DNA from 2 places in the Streptomyces sp. NPDC093109 genome. Region 2 is predicted to be linked to the other one. Evidence: predicted binding sites of a transcription regulator. Region 2 holds the regulator's gene; the other holds the start of a gene.
The links. Region 2 encodes HrcA, which represses chaperone genes, less so after heat shock. Its sites were predicted from a motif close to TTNGCACTCNGNNNNNCNGAGTGCNAA; they were not measured.
Positions count from the first base shown of each region.

Region 1: the regulator HrcA is predicted to act here: its motif matches at 1,766-1,792, upstream of groL (chaperonin GroEL).

Region 1 is NZ_JBFBEZ010000028.1:94,031-101,256, reverse strand. It holds gene groL (chaperonin GroEL) at 1-1,589, opposite strand, end outside; gene AB0389_RS25585 (cold-shock protein) at 1,945-2,148, opposite strand; gene AB0389_RS25580 (ubiquitin-like small modifier protein 1) at 2,559-2,834, opposite strand; gene thrC (threonine synthase) at 2,884-4,266, opposite strand; SAM riboswitch class I at 4,284-4,411, opposite strand; gene AB0389_RS25570 (glucosyl-3-phosphoglycerate synthase) at 4,652-5,686, shown strand; gene AB0389_RS25565 (hypothetical protein) at 5,806-5,973, shown strand; gene AB0389_RS25560 (trehalose-6-phosphate synthase) at 6,034-7,226, shown strand, end outside.
Region 2 is NZ_JBFBEZ010000007.1:193,517-200,742, reverse strand. It holds gene hemW (radical SAM family heme chaperone HemW) at 1-217, shown strand, start outside; gene AB0389_RS10355 (Uma2 family endonuclease) at 319-909, shown strand; gene AB0389_RS10350 (DUF3097 domain-containing protein) at 887-1,717, opposite strand; gene AB0389_RS10345 (MBL fold metallo-hydrolase) at 1,750-2,472, opposite strand; gene hrcA (heat-inducible transcriptional repressor HrcA) at 2,648-3,664, shown strand; gene dnaJ (molecular chaperone DnaJ) at 3,665-4,804, shown strand; gene AB0389_RS10330 (nitronate monooxygenase) at 5,176-6,264, shown strand; gene AB0389_RS10325 (16S rRNA (uracil(1498)-N(3))-methyltransferase) at 6,261-7,010, shown strand; gene AB0389_RS10320 (histidine triad nucleotide-binding protein) at 7,148-7,226, shown strand, end outside.

The DNA of each region.
Region 1 (7,226 bases), on a different contig from region 2:
GCGGGGGCCGCGCCGGCCTTCTCGGGCTTGTCGGCGATAACGGCCTCGGTGGTGAGGAACAGCGCCGCGATGGAGGCGGCGTTCTGCAGCGCGGAGCGCGTCACCTTCGCGGGGTCGATGATGCCTTCGGCGATCATGTCGACGTACTCGCCGGTCGCGGCGTTCAGGCCGTGGCCGACCTTCAGGTTGCGGACCTTCTCGACGACGACGCCGCCCTCAAGACCACCGTTGACGGCGATCTGCTTGAGGGGAGCCTCCAGCGCGAGCTTCACGGCGTTGGCGCCGGTCGCCTCGTCGCCCGTCAGCTCGAGCTTGTCGAAGACCGAGGAAGCCTGGAGCAGAGCCACGCCACCACCGGCGACGATGCCCTCCTCGACGGCGGCCTTGGCGTTGCGCACCGCGTCCTCGATGCGGTGCTTGCGCTCCTTGAGCTCGACCTCGGTCGCGGCGCCGGCCTTGATGACGGCCACGCCGCCCGCGAGCTTCGCCAGGCGCTCCTGGAGCTTCTCGCGGTCGTAGTCCGAGTCGCTGTTCTCGATCTCGGCGCGGATCTGCTTGACCCGGCCGGCGACCTGGTCGCTGTCACCGGCACCGTCGACGATGGTGGTCTCGTCCTTGGTGATGACGACCTTGCGGGCGCGGCCCAGCAGGTCGAGACCGGCGTTCTCCAGCTTGAGGCCGACCTCCTCGGAGATGACCGTTCCGCCGGTGAGGATGGCGATGTCGTTCAGCATCGCCTTGCGGCGGTCGCCGAAGCCCGGGGCCTTGACGGCGACGGACTTGAAGGTGCCGCGGATCTTGTTGACGACCAGCGTCGACAGAGCCTCGCCCTCGACGTCCTCGGCGATGATCAGCAGGGGCTTGCCCGACTGCATGACCTTCTCCAGCAGCGGAAGGAGGTCCTTCACGTTGCCGATCTTGGAGTTGACGATCAGGAGGTACGGGTCGTCGAGCGACGCCTCCATGCGCTCCATGTCGGTCGCGAAGTACGCCGAGATGTAGCCCTTGTCGAAGCGCATGCCCTCCGTGAGCTCAAGCTCCAGCCCGAAGGTCTGGGACTCCTCGACGGTGATGACGCCTTCCTTGCCGACCTTGTCCATGGCCTCGGCGATGAGCTCGCCGATCTGGGTGTCGGCGGCGGAGATGGAGGCCGTAGAAGCGATCTGCTCCTTGGTCTCCACGTCCTTGGCCTGCTCCAGCAGCGCACCGGAGACGGCCTCGACGGCCTTCTCGATGCCGCGCTTGAGGGCCATCGGGTTGGCGCCGGCGGCCACGTTGCGCAGGCCCTCGCGGACGAGCGCCTGGGCCAGGACGGTCGCGGTGGTCGTACCGTCACCGGCGACGTCGTCCGTCTTCTTGGCGACTTCCTTGACCAGCTCGGCGCCGATCTTCTCGTACGGGTCCTCGAGCTCGATCTCCTTGGCGATGGAAACACCATCGTTGGTGATCGTGGGGGCGCCCCACTTCTTCTCGAGGACAACGTTGCGGCCCTTGGGACCAAGGGTGACCTTGACGGCGTCGGCGAGCTGGTTCATCCCGCGCTCGAGACCGCGCCGTGCCTCCTCGTCGAACGCGATGATCTTGGCCATGTGAAGTGGTCCTCCCGGACGGATCGGGTTCTCCCCCGCTCGGACGCTCGGAAAACAGCTGACGAGCTGGGGGAAGGATTGCTCCGGACCGCGCTGGCGCCCGCGACGGACGGCCTGAGAGCCGGGTGGTTCCTTGCCCCACCGACCCTCCGAGCCTCACCGACCCGGTCCTTAAGTTGTCACTCTCGTATGCAGAGTGCTAACGCCAATAATTAGCACTCGGCACCCGAGAGTGCAAGCGTCTTCCGGTCGGCCGGGGACGCACGAGGGGCCCGCATCCGTGATGGATGCGGGCCCCTCGGCGTGAGTGACGTGCAGCGTGTCGTGAGTGCGTCGGTGGCCGATCGCGCCGGGATCAGACGGCGAGTTTGACCATGTCCGCCTGCGGACCCTTCTGGCCCTGCGAGATCTCGAACTCCACTCGCTGACCTTCTTCAAGGGTGCGGTAACCGTCCATCTGAATCGCGCTGTAGTGGACGAAAACATCCGCACCACCGTCTACCGCGATGAAGCCGTAGCCCTTCTCCGCGTTGAACCACTTGACGGTGCCCTGAGCCATGCCTAACTCCCCTATTACTGGCCCTTGCACGGGGCCACACTTCGCGTCGGAACGCGTCGACCGCGGCTGAATGTATCTGCCCAACTGCCCTCTGCAACAGGTCAATCGGACGAGAAATCTGGGCGTGGCCGAACTCGCATAGCGATGAATTCGCAGCGATCCAGGGCAAGTCGGGCCGGGCAAAGCGCATCTATCACGCAAAGGCCACCGGGAGATCGGCCTCATGTTGTCGCGTTCTCGCGCGCGTTGGCGGCGGCGGACGGCAGGGCCTTCCCCTACTGTATCGCGCTCAACCATGCAGAATGGCCCCCTCCGCTTCGCTTGCGGAGGGGGCCATTCCAGTAATCCGGAGCGCATCGCATGTGCGTGCGATGCACGTGCGATGCGCGTGCGATGCGCGTACGCGGCGGTCAGCCGCCGGCGACCGCCGGGATGATCGAGATGCCGGCGCCCGCGGGCGTCGCGGTCTCCAGGCCCTGCTCGAAGCGGACGTCGTCGTCGTTCACGTACACGTTCACGAAGCGGCGCAGCTTGCCCTGGTCGTCCAGGACGCGCGCGGCGATGCCGGGGTGGTTGGCCTCCAGGGACTGGATGACCTCGGCGAGGGTCGCGCCCTCCGCCGGGACCTCGGCCTCACCACCGGTGTACGTGCGGAGGATGGTGGGGATGCGGACCTTGACGCTCATGGTGGTGCCCTTTCTGCGGAGTACGGGGTCGCTGCTGAACGAGTGGGGGTCAGCTCGCGCCGTCGGAGGCTTCACCGGAAGCGTCACCGGAAGCGCCGTCGCTCCCGACCGCCGCCAGCCCGGCCGCCCGGAACGCGTCGAGACTCGGCCTGATCGTCGCCGTCGGCCCGGTCGTGGGCGCCACGGCGTCCAGCGTCTTGAGGCCGTCACCGGTGTTCAGGACCACGGTGGTGAGCGTCGGGTCCAGCAGCCCCGCCTCGATGAGCTTCTTCGTCACGCCGACGGTCACCCCGCCCGCGGTCTCCGCGAAGATCCCCTCCGTACGGGCGAGCAGCTTGATCGCGTCGACGATCTGCTCGTCGTTGACGTCCTCGACGGCACCGCCGGTGCGCCGGGCGATGTCCAGGACGTACGGGCCGTCCGCCGGGTTGCCGATCGCCAGCGACTTGGCGATGGTGTCCGGCTTCTGCGGCCGTACGACGTCGTGGCCCGCCTTGAAGGCGGTGGAGACCGGCGAGCAGCCCTCGGCCTGGGCGCCGAAGATCTTGTACGGCTTGTCCTCGACCAGGCCCAGCTTGATCAGCTCCTGAAGACCCTTGTCGATCTTCGTGAGCTGGGAGCCCGAGGCGATCGGGATGACGAGCTGGTCGGGCAGCCGCCAGCCGAGCTGCTCGCAGATCTCGTACGCGAGCGTCTTGGAGCCCTCGCCGTAGTACGGGCGCAGGTTGACGTTGACGAAGCCCCAGCCCTCACCGAGCGGGTCGCCGATCAGCTCGGAGCAGAAACGGTTCACGTCGTCGTAATTGCCCTCGATGCCGACCAGCTCACCGCCGTACACCGCGGCCATGACGACCTTGCCCTGCTCCAGGTCGTGCGGGATGAACACGCACGAGCGCAGCCCGGCGCGGGCGGCGGCGGCGCCGACGGCGCCCGCGAGGTTGCCCGTGGAGGAGCAGGAGAGCGTGGTGAAGCCGAAGGCGCGGGCGGCCTCGACGGCGATGGCGACGACGCGGTCCTTGAAGGAGTGCGTCGGGTTGCCGGAGTCGTCCTTGACGTGGAGCGAGCCGGTGATGCCCAGTTCACGGGCGAGATTGTCGGCCTTGACGAGCTTGGTGAAGCCGGGGTTGATGTTCGGCTTCGTGGCCACGTCGGCGGGGACCGGCAGCAGCGGTGCGTAGCGCCAGATGTTGTCGGGGCCCTCGGCGATGCGCTTCTTCAGCTCTTCGGGACTGCCGCTCGGCAGGTCGTACGCGACTTCGAGCGGCCCGAAACAGCTCGCGCAGGCGAAAATGGGTCCGAGGGCGAAACGTTCGCCGCATTCGCGGCAGGAGAGCGCGACGGCGGGACCGAAATCAACACTTCCGCTTCCGCTGCCCGTACTTCCGCTGCCCGTGTTCTTCGTCTCGTTGTCCGGGACGGTCTGCACAGCCATGATGGCGAGGCCCTTTCTCCTCATCTTCCTCGCGACGTACTTCGCCGCAAGACGGAATTGGCACCTTCCCCACCGTGACCTCGCGGTCGGCGGGAGGGTTGCCGGGACTTCAACGGGCCGTTCCCTCAGTCCCTCTGGATGAGCGCTATGACGCCGGACCCGGGGTCCGGTGCGTTTGTTTCACCTGCTGGTGTCGTTCAAGACTGTAACCGAAGGAGTGGACGGCTGAGATAGTCGTCCGCACCGCGAGATGGATCACACGGGGGTCCGCACGGGGTCCGCACGGGGTCCGCGCGGGGTCCGGACCGGATCACACGGATCAGTGGTTTACGACGCTTTACAACGCTTTACGAAGCTTTACGGATCAGCGCAGGGAGTACCGAACGTGCTGGAAGAGGTGGAACGCTGGCTGGCCAGGCGTTCCTGGTCCGCCGCCGACCGTACGCTCGACCAGCTGCTGGCGGCGAAGGCCGCCCGGGGCAGCACGGTGAGCGTCGTGCTGCCGGCGCTGAACGAGGAGGAGACGGTCGGCGAGATCGTCTCCGTGATCCGGCGCGCGCTGATGACGCGGACGGCGCCGCTGGTGGACGAGCTGGTGGTGATCGACTCCGGCTCCACGGACCGTACGGCCCGGGTGGCGGCGGCGGCCGGCGCGCGCGTCGTGCACCGGGACGCGATCCTGCCGAGGCTGCCGGCCCTGCCCGGCAAGGGCGAGGTGCTGTGGCGGTCGCTGCTGGTGACGAGCGGCGATGTCGTGTGCTTCGTGGACGCCGACCTGCGGGAGTTCTCGGCGGACTTCGTGTCCGGGACGGTCGGCCCGCTGCTCACGGACCCGGGGGTGGACTTCGTGAAGGCGATGTACGACCGGCCGCTGAGGAACGCCACGGACGCGCCCGGTACCGGGGGCGCCGGTCAGGGCACCGGCCAGAGCGCAGGCCAGGGCGGGCGGGTGACCGAGCTGGTGGCCAGGCCGCTGCTCAATCTGCACTGGCCCCGGCTGGCCGGTTTCGTCCAGCCGCTGGGCGGGGAGTACGCGGCGCGCCGCGCCCTGCTGGAGCGGCTGCCGTTCCCGGTCGGGTACGGCGTCGAGCTGGGCCTGCTGGTCGACGCGCTCCACGCGGTGGGGCTGGACGCGCTGGCGCAGGTCGACGTAGGGGTACGGCTGCACCGCCACCAGGACGACGCAGCCCTCGGCCGGATGGCGGCGGCGATCTACCGCACGGCGCAGCTGCGGCTGTCGCGGGGGCGTCCGGCGGGACAGGCGGGGCAGCTGGGGCAGCTGGTACGGCCGCGGCTGACGCAGTTCGAGCGGCGGGAGGACGGCGCGGGCGGCTTCGCGCCTCGGACGCACGCGGTGGACACGGAGGAGCGCCCGCCGATGCGCGAGATAGCCGAGTACACGGCGGGCAGGGCCGCGTAAGGCACCCGGCCGAAACGGCACCCGCCCGGTAGCGGCACCCGGCCCGTACCGGCACGGCGTACCGGCGCGGCGCAACACCCCACCCCCGATCCGATTACCTACATTCATCCCTTATGGGCATGAAACACATCTTCATCGGCATGATCGCGGACGCGGACCGCCAGCTCGCCCTCACCGGCGCGGCGGCCGAGCGCCTGTGGCTGCTCGGCGGGGTGACGCTGGCGCTCGCGGGTGCCGGGGCGGTCGCCCTGGCGGCGATGCGCGGCACCCGCGGTCCGCGCGACTGACAGGTCACACCCGCACGTCCGTACGTTTGAGCCCTCGCCACGCGGGCTAGGTTTCGGCACATGGTCTCCGAGCAGCCCAAGCAACCCGCACAGCCCGCGCAGTCCGCGCAACCCGCGCAACCCGCGCAAGTACTCGTCGCGTCCAACCGCGGCCCCGTCTCGTACACCGTGGGCGACGACGGCGCCCTGGTGGCCAAGCGGGGCGGCGGCGGGCTGGTCTCCGGGCTGTCGGCCATCGGCCCGGACGTGGACGCCGTCTGGGTGTGCGCGGCGCTCGGCGAGGGCGACCGCGAGGCCGTGCGGCGGCTGGACGGCAGGCTCGACCCGGCGGACACCGGCGGGCAGCGGGTCCGCATGATCGCCGTTCCGCCCGAGGTCTACGCGGACGCGTACAACCACATCGCGAACTCGACGCTCTGGTTCGTCCACCACCTGCTCTACCAGACCCCGCTGGAGCCGTCCTTCGGCCCGGAGTTCCGCGCCCGGTGGGCGTCGTACGAGACGTACAACCGCGCCTTCGCGCAGGCCCTGGCCGACGAGGCGGCCGAGGGCGCGGCGGTCCTCGTGCAGGACTACCACCTCGCGCTGGTGCCAGGCATGCTGCGCGCGCTCCGCCCCGACCTGCGGATCGGGCACTTCTCGCACACCCCGTGGGCGCCGGTGGACTACTTCCGGCTGCTGCCCGACGACATCGCGCGCCAGCTGCTGCGCGGCATCCTCGGCGCCGACCGCGCCGGTTTTCTGACCCGGCGCTGGGCCGACGCCTTCACCGCCTGCTGTACGGAGCTGCTGGGCGGTACGGGCAGCACCCGCATCGGCGTGCACGGCCTGGGCTCCGACGCCGACTTCCTGCGCGAGCGCTCGCACCGCCCCGACGTAGCCGACCGCATGGCCGCCCTGCGCGCCCAGATCGGCAGCGCGGACACGGGCAAGCCCCGGAAGACGATCGTCCGGGTGGACCGTACGGAGCTGTCGAAGAACATCGTCCGCGGCCTGTACGCCTACCGCCAGCTGCTGACCGACCACCCGGAATGGCGCGGCCGGGTCGTCCATGTCGCCTTCGCCTACCCCTCCCGCCAGGACCTGGCGGTCTACCGCGAGTACACGGCCGAGGTCCAGCGGGTGACCGACGAGATCAACACCCGGTTCGGCACCTACGGCTGGACCCCGGTCATCCTCCACGTCGACGACGACTTCGCCCGCTCCCTGGCCGCGTACCGGCTGGCGGACGTGGCCCTCGTCAACCCGATCCG
Region 2 (7,226 bases):
CGCCGACGACGACCGCCGCGTGGAGCGCATCCTCCTGGAGCTGCGGCTCCGCGACGGCTGCGAGCTCTCCCTGCTCCACCCGGCGGGCGCCTCGGCCGCCGCCCGCGCGGTAAGGGACGGCCTCCTGGAGCCCGCTCCTTACGCGGAGGGCCGCGCGGTACTCACCCTGCGGGGGCGGCTGCTGGCGGACGCGGTCGTCAGGGACCTGGTGGATTGATCACTCGCCGGGGTGAATCCCGGCGGGATCGGGCACGGCTGCTTACCCTGTTTTCCTAGTCTGCTGCCAACAGAAGCGGCGGAATGTGGAGGTTCACGGAGATGACCGCTGTGGATGAGCGACCGATCACCAGCAGCATCGCCACGTTCTTCGAGGACCTTGAGGTCCCCGAGGGATACAAGGCGGAACTCCTCAGGGGGGACATTGTGATGATGGCCGGGCCCGACCGGGTCCACAACGGAATCGTGGAGTCCGTGCAGGACCAGATTCCGCGTAAACGCTGGAGGCGGCTCCAGACCCAGGACATCGCCATCCCCGGCGAGACGAGCGAACCCCAGCCCGATCTCGTCGTGCTCGCCCGGGGCGCCGAGGACGGCCCCGGGCGGCTCATCCCCGCTCCCGCCGTCACCCTGCTGGTGGAAGTGGTCTCCAAGACCAGCGTGGACCGGGACTACGGAATCAAGCGCTCCATGTACGCGGCGGGCGGGGTGCCCGCCTATCTGATCATCGACCCCATGGCAGGGCTCTGCCTGCTGCTCACCGAGCCGGCCCGCAAGGGGGAGGCCGCCGACTACCGGACGACGCGGACCACCAAATTCGGCGAGACCGCCACGCTGGAGATGCTCGGTGTCGAGCTGGACACCTCCGATTTCGAGACGCTTCCCGACATCAGGCGTCACTACCGGCCGTAACGAAGTCGATCAGCTCCTCGACCCGCCCCAGCAGCGCCGGTTCCAGGTCCTTGTACGAGTGCACCTTCGACAGGATGTGCTGCCAGGCCGCCCCCGTGTTCTCCGGCCAGCCCAGGGCGCGGCAGACGCCCGTCTTCCAGTCCTCGCCCCTCGGTACCCGCGGCCACTCCGGGATGCCCACCGAGGACGGTTTCACCGCCTCCCAGACGTCGATGTACGGGTGGCCCACCACCAGGACGTCCGCACCCGTCACCGCGCCCGCGATGCGGGACTCCTTCGAGCCGGGGACCAGGTGGTCGACCAGGACGCCCAGGCGGGCGTCCTGGGCCGGAGCGAAGTCGGCCACGACGGCGGGGAGGTCGTCGATGCCGCCCAGGTACTCCACGACCACGCCCTCGATCCGCAGGTCGTCGCCCCAGACCTTCTCGACCAGCTCGGCGTCGTGCCGGCCCTCCACGTAGATGCGGCCCGCCCGCGCGACACGGGCCCGGGCGCCCGGCACCGCGACCGAGCCCGAGGCCGTACGGGCGGGCCGGGCCGGGGCGGCGGCGGCCGAGGGGCGTACCAGCGTCACCACCCGGCCCTCCAGCAGGAAGCCGCCAGGGACCAGCGGGAAAACCCGGTGTTTGAGGAACCGGTCCTCAAGAGTCACCGTCGGGCCCTCCGCCGTCCTCTCGCAGCGGACCACCGCGCCGCAGAAGCCCGTCGACACCTCCTCGACCACCAGATCGGGATCGGCGGGGACCTCCGGCGCGGGCGTGGCCCGCTTCTTCCACGGCGGGGTCAGGTCGGGGCTGTAGCTGCGCATCCGAAGACGATAGGCCGCACCGCGCGCGGAGGCTACGACACGCCGAACCGCGCGGCCAGCGCGTCGCGTTGCGCCCGTACGAACACCGCGTCCACCACCGCCCCGTGCCCCGGCACGTACAGCGCGTCCGAGCCGCCCAGCGCGAGCAGCCGGTCCAGGGCGGCCGGCCAGTCCGACGGGACCGCGTCCGGGCCGGCCTGCGGCTCGCCGGACTCCTCGACGAGATCGCCGCAGAAGACGACCCCCGGGTAGCCCGGCGCCAGCATCGCCAGATCGTGCCCGGTGTGCCCGGGCCCCGCGTTCGCCAGCAGCACCCGCCGGCCGCCCAGGTCCAGCGTCAGCTCCCCGGCCACCACGCGCGCGGGCGGCTCCAGCAGCTGCACCGCCGCCGCCGACTCCGCCGGATCCGCGCCCTCCCGCACGGCGTCCCCGTACAGCTCCTCGCCGCCGCCGGCCAGCAGCTCAGCCATGCCGGAAGGGCCGTACACCGCCGCCCCGGGGAACGCCGCCGTACCCAGTACATGATCGAAGTGGAGATGGCTGAGTGCGACATGTGTCACGCGCCGGCCGCCGAGCAGCGACCGTACCTGCGCGTGCAGTTCGGCGCCCTCCCGGACCGACGAACCGGTGTCGAACAGCAGGACCCCGTCCTCCCCGGCCACCACGCCGACCGTCGCGTCCCAGCGCGGCAGCCGCCGTCGCCCGACCCCCGGAGCCAGCTCTTCCCACCCGTGCTCTTCCCAATGGACGTCCATACCGGGACGCTACGGGAGTCACCCGGCGCCGGTCCGGGTATTGGGCGAGGTAGCGTGGTCGGTCGCCCTTGCTAGGGGTCCGGTTCACGGCCGTACACTGGCACGGGGAGTACTGGCACTCCACATGAGCGAGTGCCAGGCAGATCCGGACGGACGACAGCTGGAGGTGTGCCGCATGCTCAGCGAACGCAGGCTTGAGGTGCTGCGCGCGATCGTCCAGGACTATGTCGGTACGGAGGAGCCCGTCGGCTCCAAGGCGCTCACCGAGCGGCACAAGCTGGGGGTCTCCCCGGCCACCGTCCGCAACGACATGGCGGTGCTGGAGGACGAGGGCTTCATCGCCCAGCCGCACACCAGCGCCGGGCGCATCCCGACCGACAAGGGCTACCGGCTCTTCGTCGACCGGCTGGCCGGCGTCAAGCCCCTGTCGCTGCCCGAGCGCCGGGCCATCCAGAACCTCCTGGACGGCGCCGTCGACCTCGACGACGTCGTGGGCCGTACGGTACGGCTGCTGGCGCAGCTGACCCGGCAGGTCGCCGTCGTCCAGTACCCCTCGCTGACCCGGTCGACGGTGCGGCACGTGGAGCTGCTCGCCCTCGCGCCCGCCCGGCTGATGCTCGTCCTGATCACGGACACCGGACGGGTCGAACAGCGCATGGTCGACTGCCCCGCGCCCTTCGGCGAGACGTCCCTCGCGGACCTGCGGGCCCGGCTCAACAGCCGGATCGTCGGACGCCGCTTCGCGGACGTCCCGCAGCTGGTGCAGGATCTGCCCGACTCCTTCGAACAGGAGGACCGCGGGACCGTCTCCACGGTGCTCGCGATCCTGCTCGAAACCCTGGTCGAGGAGACCGAGGAGCGGCTGATGATCGGCGGCACCGCCAACATCACCCGCTTCGGACACGACTTCCCTCTGACCATCCGGCCGGTGCTGGAGGCGCTGGAGGAGCATGTGGTGCTTCTCAAGCTGCTCGGCGAGGCGGCGGACCCGGGCATGACCGTACGTATCGGGCACGAGAACGCCCATGAGGGCCTCAACTCCACGTCCGTCGTCGCGGTCGGCTACGGTTCGGGCGACGAGGCAGTCGCAAAACTCGGCGTGGTCGGACCGACCCGCATGGACTACCCCGGAACGATGGGAGCGGTACGCGCAGTGGCACGTTACGTCGGACAGATCCTGGCGGAGTCGTAAGTGGCCACGGACTACTACGCCGTACTCGGCGTGCGCCGCGACGCTTCTCAGGACGAGATCAAGAAGGCATTCCGGCGGCTCGCCCGCGAGCTGCACCCGGATGTCAACCCCGATCCCAAGACGCAGGAACGCTTCAAGGAGATCAACGCCGCGTACGAGGTGTTGTCGGACCCGCAGAAGAAGCAGGTCTACGACCTCGGCGGCGACCCCCTCTCGGCGAGCGGCGGGGGCGGTGGCGCGGGCGGGTTCGGCGCGGGCGGCTTCGGCAACTTCTCCGACATCATGGACGCGTTCTTCGGTACGGCGTCGCAGCGTGGCCCGCGGTCGCGCACGCGGCGCGGCCAGGACGCCATGATCCGGCTGGAGATCGACCTCAACGAGGCGGCCTTCGGCACGACCAAGGACATCCAGGTCGACACGGCCGTCGTCTGCACGACGTGCTCGGGCGAGGGCGCCGCGCCCGGCACCTCCGCCCAGACCTGTGACATGTGCCGCGGTCGCGGCGAGGTCTCGCAGGTCACCCGGTCGTTCCTCGGCCAGGTCATGACCTCGCGGCCGTGCCCGCAGTGCCAGGGCTTCGGTACGGTCGTACCGACGCCGTGCCCCGAGTGCGCCGGCGACGGACGTGTCCGCTCGCGCCGTACGCTCACGGTCAAGATCCCGGCCGGTGTCGACAACGGCACCCGGATCCAGCTCGCGGGCGAGGGCGAGGTCGGCCCCGGCGGCGGCCCCGCCGGTGATCTCTACGTCGAGATCCACGAGTTGGCGCACGCGATGTTCCAGCGGCGCGGTGACGATCTGCACTGCACGGTCACGGTCCCCATGACGGCGGCGGCGCTGGGCACGAAGTGCCCGCTGGAGACGCTGGACGGCATGGAGGACATCGACGTACGTCCCGGCACCCAGTCCGGCCAGTCGATCCCGCTGCACGGGCGCGGCATCACGCATCTGCGGGGCGGCGGCCGGGGTGACCTGATCGTGCACGTCGAGGTGATGACCCCGTCGAAGCTGGACCCGGAGCAGGAACGCCTGCTGCGGGAGCTGGCGAAGCTGCGGGGCGAGGAACGGCCCACGGGCCAGTTCCAGCCGGGGCAGCAGGGGCTGTTCTCGCGTCTCAAGGATGCGTTCAACGGGCGTTAGGCGGTCTTGTCGGCCGGGGGTCCGGGGGTGGTCCCCCGGGATGGCACCGTCAACCTGGTCAGCAGGGGTTGTTCTCGCGCCTCAAGGACGCGTTCAACGGGCGTTAGGCGGTCTTGTCGGCCGGGGGTCCGGGGGTGGTCCCCCGGGATGGCACCGTCAGCCGGGGCAGCAGGGGTTGTTCTCGCGCCTCAAGGACGCGTTCAACGGGCGCTGGGCGGGACTCGGTCGGACGCGCAGGCAGTAGTTCGTGCGAGGCGGGCCCGGGGGATTCTTCCCCCGGGCCCGCCTCGTTTTGCTGTCATATTTTCCTGTCACACGCCTGATGCGACGCCGATTCGAACCTGTCACACGGGACATGGCACGATGCGTTCATGTCCTCCGTACTGACCGATCTCTGCCGGTATCCGATCGTGCAGGCGCCCATGGCGGGCGGCGCGTCCTGCCCGCAACTCGCCGCGGCCGTCTCCGAGGCCGGCGGTCTCGGGTTCCTCGCCGCCGGGTACAAGACGGCGGACGGCATGTACGAGGAGATCAAGCAGCTCCGCGGGCTCACCTCCCAGCCCTTCGGCGTCAACCTCTTCATGCCGCAGCCGCACTACGCCGACCCCGCGGCCGTCGAGGTCTACCGCAACCAGCTCGCCGGCGAGGCCACCTGGTACGAGACGCCGCTCGGCGACCCCGAATCGGGGCGGGACGACGCCTACGAGGCCAAGCTGGCGATCCTGTTCGACGACCCCGTACCGCTCGTCTCGTTCACCTTCGGGTGCCCGACCCGCACCACCCTCGACGCCTTCGCCAAGGCCGGTACGTACACCGTCGTCACGGTGACCACCCCCGAGGAGGCCCAGGCCGCCCAGTGGGCCGGTGCCGACGCCGTCTGTGTCCAGGGCATCGAGGCCGGCGGCCACCAGGGCACGCACCGCGACGATCCGGCCACCGACGGTACGGGCATCGGGCTGCTGTCGCTGGTGGCGCAGGTCAGGGAGACCGTACAGATCCCGGTCGTCGCGGCCGGGGGCCTCATGCGCGGCGGCCAGATCGCGGCGGTCCTCGCGGCCGGCGCCGACGCGGCGCAGCTCGGTACGGCCTTCCTGGTGTGCCCCGAGTCCGGCGCCAACGCGCTGCACAAACAGGCCATGACCAACCCGCTGTTCGTACGGACCGAGCTGACCCGCGCGTTCTCGGGCCGCCCCGCCCGCGGGCTCGTCAACCGCTTCCTGCGCGAGCACGGCCCGTACGCGCCCGCCGCCTACCCGGAGGTCCACCACCTCACCTCCGGACTCCGCAAGGCCGCCGCCCGCGTGGGCGACGCGCAGGGCATGGCGCTGTGGGCCGGACAGGGCCACAGGATGGCCCGCGAACTGCCCGCCGGAGAGCTGATCGAGCTGCTCCTCACCGAACTCGACGAGGGCCGCGGCCAGTTGACACACGGAGCGTACGGACCGGGGAGCGCCGCGTGACCGCGCCCGTCTTCGTCGTCGACCACTTCGACGCCGGGAGCGGCGGGCGGTACGTACTGGAAGGCGCCGAGGGACGGCACGCCGTCTCCGTGAAGCGGATGCGGCCCGGCGAGGACGTCATCCTGACCAACGGCACCGGAATGTGGGCCGATTGCGTCGTCCTGGACACCGAGGGCAAGGACCGGCTGATCGTCCAGCTCGACTCGGTGTCCGAGGAGGCGCCGGAGACCCCGCACATCACCGTCGTCCAGGCGCTGCCCAAGGGTGACCGGGGCGAGGTGGCCGTCGAGACGATGACCGAGACCGGCGTGGACGCCGTCGTCCCGTGGGCGGCCTCGCGCTGCATCACGCAGTGGAAGGGTGACCGGGGCGCCAGAGCGCTCGCCAAATGGCGCGCCACCGCGCGCGAGGCGGGCAAGCAGTCGCGGCGGGTGCGGTTCCCCGAGATCGCGGGTGCGATGAGTACGAAGCAGGTCGCCGCGCTGCTGGCGACGGCGGACTTCGCGGGCGTGCTGCACGAGGACCGGGACGCCGACAGCGAGGCGCTGGCCGTGGCCGAACTGCCCACCGAGGGCTCGATCGTGCTGGTCGTCGGGCCCGAAGGCGGCGTGTCCCCCGAGGAGTTGGCGGCCTTCGCGGCGGCGGGCGCCCGGCCGTACCGGCTGGGCCACAGTGTGCTGCGTACCTCCACCGCCGGTACGGCGGCGACCGTGCTGGTGATGGCCCGCACCGGCCGCTGGTCCTGACCGGCCGCCGGTCCTGACCGCGGGGGAGCGGTGGGCCGCCGCGCGGCCGATAGCATGCCCCCGTACGGAATCCGATCATCAGCATCCGGTCATCAGCATTCGACCATCAGCCGCGCCGAGTCGAGGAGGCCCGTGCCATGGCGGGAGAACCACAGGGCGACTGCCTGTTCTGCAAGATCGTTTCGGGGGACGTGCCGGCCACGCTCGTCCGCTCGA